Regions from separate parts of the Citricoccus parietis genome, predicted to be linked through region 2. Evidence: riboswitches for the same ligand, from Rfam matches in the RefSeq annotation. Region 2 holds a riboswitch; the other holds the start of a gene.
The links. A riboswitch is a leader RNA that binds a small molecule or an ion and turns the genes downstream of it on or off. The one in region 2 is predicted to bind thiamine pyrophosphate.
Positions count from the first base shown of each region.

Region 1: linked by a shared signal. The riboswitch ahead of ACFFIO_RS08900 (3-oxoacyl-ACP reductase) and the one ahead of ACFFIO_RS16250 (ECF transporter S component) in region 2 are both predicted to bind thiamine pyrophosphate.

Region 1 is NZ_JBHLWH010000026.1:26,409-30,612, reverse strand. Features, by position in the region: gene ACFFIO_RS08915 (hypothetical protein) at 112-378, shown strand; partial or broken gene ACFFIO_RS08910 (LLM class flavin-dependent oxidoreductase) at 387-779, opposite strand; partial or broken gene ACFFIO_RS08905 (hypothetical protein) at 866-949, opposite strand; gene ACFFIO_RS08900 (3-oxoacyl-ACP reductase) at 972-1,736, opposite strand; TPP riboswitch at 1,783-1,886, opposite strand; gene ACFFIO_RS08895 (zinc-dependent alcohol dehydrogenase) at 2,164-3,339, shown strand; gene ACFFIO_RS08890 (pyrimidine dimer DNA glycosylase/endonuclease V) at 3,457-3,966, opposite strand; gene ACFFIO_RS08885 (TspO-related membrane protein) at 4,148-4,204, shown strand, end outside.
Region 2 is NZ_JBHLWH010000047.1:12,839-17,042, forward strand. Features, by position in the region: gene ACFFIO_RS16245 (ABC transporter ATP-binding protein) at 1-1,617, opposite strand, end outside; gene ACFFIO_RS16250 (ECF transporter S component) at 1,621-2,340, opposite strand; TPP riboswitch at 2,432-2,535, opposite strand; gene ACFFIO_RS16255 (DUF4235 domain-containing protein) at 2,627-2,908, shown strand; gene mnhG (monovalent cation/H(+) antiporter subunit G) at 3,067-3,498, opposite strand; gene ACFFIO_RS16265 (MrpF/PhaF family protein) at 3,500-3,787, opposite strand; gene ACFFIO_RS16270 (Na+/H+ antiporter subunit E) at 3,784-4,204, opposite strand, start outside.

The DNA of each region.
Region 1 (4,204 bases), on a different contig from region 2:
CAGGTCGTTCGGTAGCCACGGTGGCATGAGGTTGAACCCGTCAGCGGCACCGCAACGGAACCACTCCTCGATCTGGTCGGCGATGTGCTCGGGGGTGCCGACCATGGTGCATTGCCCTCCTCCGGCCGCGAGACGGCCCAGCAGCTGCCGCACCGTGGGCTCCTCGACCTCCACGATCCGCAGGATCGTCGCGTAGCGGCCCTGTGGACCGCTGAACCGCTCGAGCGGGGGCAGTTCGGGGACCGGGGCGTCCAGTTGCCAACCGGTGCAGTCCTGCCCGATGAAGGTGCCAGCTGGGCCAGGGGCTGCTTCGCGGGCAGCAGTGCGTCCGCCCGGGACTGCTTCGCCACGGCCTCCGCCTCCGTGGAGCCGACATAGGTCACGAGTCCGGGCACCACCGCCACCGATGCTGGGTCCCGTCCGGCTGAGCCGATGCGCTTCTTCAGGTCCGCATAGTCACTCTGGGCGGCGGGCAGGTCGTAGGCGACGGCATAGATGCCTTCGGCGTACCGGGCGGCCAGTTCGCGCCCCGGCCCGGAGGCTCCGGCATGGAACAGCACCGGGCGGCCCTGGGATGATCGCGGCACGGTCAGTGGGCCCGACACCCGGAAGTGCTCCCCGGCGTGGTCGATCGGCCGGACCAGGGCTGGGTCTGCGTACATGCCATCTGGTTCCAGGACCAGTGCCTCATCGTCCCAGGAGTCCCACAGCCGTAGCGCCACCTCGATGAACTCGGCGGCCCGCTCGTACCGCTGGCCGTGGCCGGGTAGCGCCTCCATTCCGTGATTGCGGGCCTCGGCATCGCGAACATGGACGTGACCACGTTCCAGCCCACCCGGCCGCCGCTGATGTGATCCAGTGACGCCAGCATCCGGGCCGCGAGGAACGGCTCGGAGAACGTGGTCGAGACGGTGCTGACCAGCCCCACGTGCGACGTGGAGCGGGCCATGGCCGTCATGCCGGTCCTCCACTCAATCCATGACCAGTCCGCCGTCGACCACCAGGTTCTGCCCGGTGACCGACCGGGCCCAGGGGCAGGCGAAGAACAGGACGGTGTCGGCGAACTCCTCCGGGGTGATGACCCGACCCAGGGGCGTGCCGGCGGCGATCGCCTCGAAGACCTCCTCGGGAGTGGCCGCGCTGGCGTCAGTGGTGCGTAACAGGCCCCCGGAGACCATGTTCACCGTGATGCCGTGCCGTCCCAGGTCCTTGGCCGTCGTGCGGGTGAGCGACAGCAGGGCCGCCTTCGCCGCTGTGTAGTCGTGGTAGGGCACCACGGGGTTCTGGAACAGGTTGGTGCCGACGTTGATGATCCGCCCGAAGCCCTTCTCCCGCAGGTACGGAAGGGCCGCCTGGATCGTGTTGAGCGCCCCCCGGACGCTGCCGGCGAACTGAGCGGCGAAGTCCTCCCAACCGATCTCCGTCACCCCCGGGCGGGCGTCGCCGTTGAAAGAGAAACCCATCAACGCACTGTTCACCACGGTCGTGACCGGGGCCCCGAAGTGCTCCCGTCCCGTAGCCAGCAAGGCGGCTACTTGCCCCGGGTCGGTGACATCGGCGGGCAGGGCCACGGCCCGGTCCGAACCGAACCGGGAGGCCAGCTCCTCAGCGGCCTGCCGGCTGGTGTGGTAGTTGACGAGAACCCGCGCCCCCTGACCGGCGAAGGCCTCGACGATGCTGCGGCCCAGGCCGCGACCCCCTCCGGTCACCAGGACAATCTGCTCTGCGATCTGCACGGACGCTCCTCAAGGCCGAGGCGAAGGAGCGCAGGCCCGGAGACAACGCCAACCGGGCGGACATCCCTTCGCCAGTACGAACTGGATCAGGTTCAACGGGTCTCATCTCAGCTGGTCGCCAGGTGGGCACCAGCACCCCGTGTCACTGGCCCCGAGCATAGCCGACCCCTTCTCAGCGGTAGGTCGTGGTGTCAGATCAGGAGCACATCACACCAGGGGCCAAGCCAGCGCGCAACATGTTCGCGATCACCCGCGCCAGACAGGTCGAGAGAACCACGAACTGACGAAAACTGCCGGACCCACGCACCGTTTATCGGGCAGTCCCAGTAGTAGGTTATCGGGCAGTCCCAGTAGTAGGGTCGGTTCGACCGAATATATCAGCAGGCTGCCGTTCCCGGTGGGGCGGCGGCCCTGAGAAGGAGGACAGATGAAGGCTTTGACATGGCAGGGAAAGCGTTCGGTGAGCGTCGAGGAGGTTCCGGATCCCCGCATCCAGCAACCCACGGACGCGATCGTGCGGATCACCTCGACCGCCATCTGCGGGTCGGACCTTCACTTGTACGAGGTGCTCACCCCGTTCATGGACAAGGGCGACATCATCGGCCACGAGCCCATGGGGATCGTGGAGGAGGTCGGCTCCGCCGTCACCCAGATCAAGGCCGGGGACCGCGTGGTGATTCCCTTCAACGTCTCCTGCGGCCACTGCTTCATGTGCAAGCAGGGCCTGCAGTCCCAATGCGAAACGACCCAGGTTCGGGAGTACAACAGCGGTGCAGTCTTCCTGGGCTATTCCCGCCTCTACGGCTCGGTGCCCGGCGGGCAGGCCGAGTACCTGCGCGTCCCGCACGCGGACTACGGGCCCATCAAGGTCCCGAACACCGGTGAGGACGAGCGCTACCTGTACCTCTCCGACGTGGTACCCACCGCCTGGCAGGCCGTGCAGTACGCCGCGCCCCCGCAGGGCGGCTCTCTGGCCGTGCTGGGCCTGGGCCCGATCGGCCAGATGTCCGCCCGGATCGGCCGCCACCTGGGCTACCGGGTACTCGCGGTGGACCCGGTCGCCGAGCGGCGGGCCATGGCCGAGCGCCACGGCATCGAGACCTTGGACTCCTCCGGCGAGGTGGCCGATCAGCTGAAGGACCTCACCGACGGCCGCGGCCCGGACTCCATGGTGGACGCGGTCGGGATGGAGGCCCACGGCTCTCCCGTGGCCGGGGTAGCCCACCAGGCCGTAGGGCTGCTGCCGTCCCCGCTGGGCCGCAAGGCGATGGAGACGGCCGGGGTGGACAAGCTCGATGCCCTTTACACCGCCATCGAGGCCGTCCGGCGCGGCGGGACGATCTCGATCAGCGGCGTATACGGCGGCATGAAGGACCCCCTGCCGATGCTCACGATGTTCGACAAGCAGATCCAGTTGCGCATGGGCCAGTGCAACGTGAAACGGTGGATCGACGACCTCCTTCCGCTGGTCGATGACCCCTCGGATCCGCTCGGCGTCCTGGACCTCAAGACGCACACCGCGTCGTTGGACGAAGCCCCGGAGATGTACGAGAAGTTCCAGAAGAAGCAAGACGGCTGTATCAAGGCCGTCCTCAAGCCATAGTCGTGGACCCGCACGGGAGTCCGATCCCTGCGGGGCCGGGCTCCGGCGCGTCATGGACCAACGCACTCACTGGGACACAGCCGCAAGCCGCCACAACCTCATTGAACAGTATGGGGATTAGCCCAGCCGCTCCCACGACTCAATGTCGCCCGGAACGACCTCGAACAACGGGTGGACCTGCGGCACGCTGATGCCGACCAGGCCTTCCAGCCGTTCCGGGGTCCGCTGGCCGATCTTGGCCAGGAGGTGCTTCCACTCGTAGGCGACCTGGCCTTCCGTCACCGGGATCTGGGCGACCGGGAGTCGGGGGACGCCGGAGAAGGTTCCGTCCACCGGGAGGTCCCGGCCGGCGTCGTGCGCCAGTCCCGACGCCGGATGGCCGGGTCGGTCGATCCGGGTCACGTCGAAGTTGTAGCCGCGTTCGGCGGCCTCCTCCGCTGTGACGAGGAGGAAGGCCCCGACTGCGGCGGCGGGGTCCGGGTGCGAACGGAACCGCACGAGCTGCGGATGCGAACGGTATCCCTTGGTGCGACCGGCCAGCACGGCCTGGGCCAGCAGTGCCTCGCGCCATCCACCGGTGAGTCCTTGGCGGTCCAGGTAACGGGGATGGAGACTCCACAGTCGCATGCCCCCATCATCCCGCAGCCGACCGTTCTCACCGGACCTAACCCGCCTGACCGCACGAACGCGCACCGATACGTGACGTCGAGCCATGTCACCCGGCCGATCCAGCCTTTTATCTCGATGATCGAAATGGTTAGCTCGAATCACGTGCACGAGGACTGACCTGCCACCCGAGGAGAGACCCATGGATGCCACTGCCCCACGGACCACCGGACTTGCGATTCCGTTGCTGGTGCTCGTC
Region 2 (4,204 bases):
CCGGGCGTCGAGCGCGGCGGCGAAGTCGGCATCATGGGTCACGGCCAGCACCGAGCGGCCCTCGGCCACCAGCCCGCGCAGCAAGCCCGTGAGCACGGCCCACGTGTTGGCGTCCTGGCCGAAGGTCGGCTCGTCGAGGAACACCACCTCAGGCCCGGCGGCCAGCACCGTGGCGACGGACAGCCGCCGCTTCTCCCCGCCGGAAAGGGTGAACGGGTTGACCTCGGCCAGCGCTTCCAGATTCAGCTCCGCCAGCAGCCCATCTACCCGCGCGGCTGCCTCCTCGTCCGTGAACAGCCGCTGCCCGGTCTCGGGATCGCGGGCATGGCGGGGACCGAACAACAGCTCGTCCCGCACGGTGGTCGCGACGAACTGATGCTCGGGTTCCTGGAAGACCGTGCCGATCCGGCTGACCAGGTCAGCGGCCTTCCACCGGTGCGGGTCGTCCGGCAGATGGCCGGCTCGCTCCCCCTTGAGCGCGGCCCCCGCCGTGAGCGTGCCCGCGTGGGAGGGGATCAGTCCGGCCAGGGTCAGCAACAGCGTGGACTTGCCGCTGCCGTTGGCACCGGTCACGACGACGGCCTCGCCGGCTCCCAGCTCCAGGTCCAGGTCCCGCTGGACCGGCTTCGGGGTGGGACCGAAGCGCCGGCGCCATCCCGGTGTCACTGGCTCCCGGGAGACGGCCAGGCCACGGGCGGTCAACAGCGCACCGGGGGGCGCCGCCGTCGTGCTGTTGATTCTTTCCGCGCCCCCCTGCAACTGGAGGTCAATATCGCCCGGATTTGGGTCGGTACCAGGCCCATTCCGGTGCGAATTCGACCTCCAGTTGCGAGGGGTGGGGGTAATCGGTGTCGGAACACGGCCGGGCACCCAGACGCCCGCCGCGGCCAGCTCATCCCGGACGGGGCCCGGGGCGAGGAGCTCGCCCGGGGGACCGTCGTGGCTGATCCCGCCGCCGGGCTCCACGACGAGCATGCGGTCCACATGGTCGGCCCACACGGCGAGGCGGTGCTCGACCACGAGCAGGGTCGCGCCGGTCCGCTCGACCACGGCGAGCACGGCGTCGCGGACCTCCAGCACCCCGGACGGATCCAGGTTCGCGGTCGGCTCGTCCAGCAGGATCAGCGGCGGGCGCATCGCCAGGATCCCGGCCAGGGCGAGGCGCTGCTTCTGCCCGCCGGAGAGTCGCGAGGTGTCCCGGGCCAGGGAGATCCCCTGGTCCTCACCCAGTCCCACGGCGTCCAGTGCGTCCCGGACGCGGTCCCAGATCTGCTCCCGCGGCACCTGCAGGTTCTCGGCGCCGAACGCCGCATCATCGCCGACCCGGGACAGGATCACCTGGGTCTCGGGATCCTGCTGCACCAGCCCGGCGTGGCCGCGCAGCTCACGCGATACGGCGCCGTCCACCCGCAGGGAACCGGTCTCCTCGGACTCGTCGGCGGGATCCAGCACCCCGGCGAGGGCGTAGAGCAGGGTGGACTTGCCGGCACCGGAGGGGCCTGCCAGCAGGACCTTCTGCCCGGCCGGCACCTCCAGGTCCAGCCCCGCGACGGCGGGGACCGGCCGGCCGGCGTGGCGCCAGCCCCAGTCCGCGGCGGTGATGCGCGCTCCCGGCACCGCTCAGGCCACCGGCTCCTGGTGGGCACGGCGGGAGGCCAGGGCGGACAGGGCCCCCGTGGCCGCGAGACCACGCGTGGCCAGCCAGGACAGCAGGCCGGCGATCACCAGCCCGGACACGCCCACCAGTCCCACGTAGATCAGCTTCCAGTCCAGCGTGTACTCGGGGAACCAGTTGAAGATGAACGCGTCATTGATACCACCGAAGATCCCCGTGACCAGGCCGGCGAGCAGTGCCACGGGCAACGTGAAGCGGCGGTAGAGGAAGGCCAGCAGGATCAGTTCGGCCCCGAGGCCCTGGACCACGCCGGAGGCCAGCACGGTCAGGCCGAACTGGGAGCCGAGCAGGGCAGAGACCGTTGCGGCCACCAGTTCGGTGAACAGCGCGGCCCCGGGTCTGCGGATGATGAGTCCGCCGAGCACGGCCGGGAACAGCCACATTCCGGCCACCAGGGCGGAGGACGGCGGGAAGGCCGCGAAGGCGGGGCTCAGCCCGGCATAGGCGAGGTTCCAGGCCCAGAAGATGACGCCGGAGGCCACCGCGATGACGGCCGCCACGACGATGTCCACCACCCGCCAGGAGCGCCGGTTCGGGGCGGCGTTGCGGGCTGCCCGGCCGGTGCCGGTCGTGCCGCCGGTGTCGGCGGACGGCGCGTGGCCGGCGTCGTGCCCGGGGGTTGCGCCGGGGTGGTGCGGGGTGTTGCCGGTCTTCATGGAGACCATGTGGTGTTCCTCCTCAAGGATGCAAGGAGGGGGACGGAACGGTACGCCGAGGGCACTCGAAGACGAATGCCGGTGGACGGTTCCTGACGTTCCATCAGAGAACTCGACTTCCTTCGCCGGTGCTAACCGGAGCAGGTTCGAGGGTCTGCGCTGGGCGCACTCTCAGCACCCGAAGGTGCTCCCCTGTCGTTCACAGTGTCCAGCCAGCATAGTCCACGAGGCCCGGTCGATCCACCGACCCGATAGGCTGGGGAACGACCATGCAGTCAAGCCGGGAGGACACCCCATGAACAATCTCACGGACAAGATCGTCAGCACCGCGATCACCGTCGTCGGCGGCTATGTCGGCACCAAGGTCGTCGAGTTCACCTGGCGGAAGGTGACCGGCCATGACGCCCCCAAGGACGCGGAGGACACCGAGGCGAACATGTGGAGTGCCATCACCTTCGCCACGATCTCCGCCGGCATCACCGCCCTGATCCGGGTCACCTCCCAGCGCGGCGCCCACAAGGCCATCGAGTCGATGAAGTCCCGCTCCCCCAAGAAGGCCGGCGCCGCCGAGGTGTGAGCCGAGCCGACCTGTACAGCGTCAGCCAGCGGCCGGCGTCGGGCACCGTTGACCGGGCCCGACGCCGGCCGTCGCGTTCTCCGATGGCCGCACCGGGCGCGCGGGCACGGGCGCGGCCCGGGCGGGCAGGCCAACCAGAATCCGGAGGACAGTAGCGCCTAGTCCCGGCCCCCGTGGTCGGTGGGGTCCTCCCTCGGTACGGTCCGTTGGTCCGGCGCCGAGGCCGCGGGCTTGCCGGCATCGTCATGGCTGGCGACCACGTCCGCGAGCTCGTCCACGTAGAGGTACTCCTTCTTGAGGTGCTTGGTCCGGTATCCCGCTCGGCCCACGAGGTGGGCGGAGACCGGGGCGGTGAGCATCTGGAGTACCCACGCCAGCACGAGCACGGGGACCCACACCCAGGCCCGCCAGGCGAAGGCCAGGGCCAGCAGCATCAGCAACAGGCCCAGGACCTGGGGCTTGGTCCCAGCGTGCATGCGGGAGAGCTGGTCCGGGAACCGGAACAGGCCGATCCCGGCCACGGTGGACATCAGGGCACCGAGCACCAGCAGCACTGCTGCGACTCCGTCTGAGATCTGGATCCAGTCCATGTCAGGCACGTTCACTCGGCTCCTTCCTGGCCTCGGCCGCGAACCGGGACAGCGTCACCGATCCCACGAAGCCGATCACGGAGGCCACCACCACGAACACGATGTTGTCCGTGTGGTGGTGCACGGCCATCTCCACGCACAGCGCGGACGAGATGACGATCAACAGCACGTCCGTGGCGATGGCCCGGTCCAGGATCGAGGGCCCGCGAACGATCCGGTAGATCGCCGCCAGGGCTCCCACGCCCAGCAGTACCAGGCAGATGATCCCCGCCCATTCCAGCATCGTCATCGGAGCCTCCTCCCCGCCATGGGCTCGGCGCCGCGCGCCTCGTCCTCCTGCACCAGGGCCAGGTCCGCCTTGGAGCCGATCGCCCGGATGATCGCGGCCTCGGTGCTCAGGGCCTGGGCCCGGTAGGCCTCGACCGCCTCCGCGTTGTCCACGTTCAGGCAGTGCAGGTACAGGGTGGAGCTGGGCCGATCCACGTCGATGACGAGGGAGCCGGGCACCAGGGCCAGCGCATGGCCGGTGAGCGTGACGATCAGGTCGTCGTGGCTGCGCAGCGGGACCGCCACCACGGAGTTGACGATCTTGGGCCCCTGGGTGATGGCGTCCCAGGCCACCGAGATGGACGCAGTCACCACGTGCCAGAGGAACCGGACCGTGAAGACCAGGAAGTACCAGAGGTTGAACCGGTCCGAGAAGTTC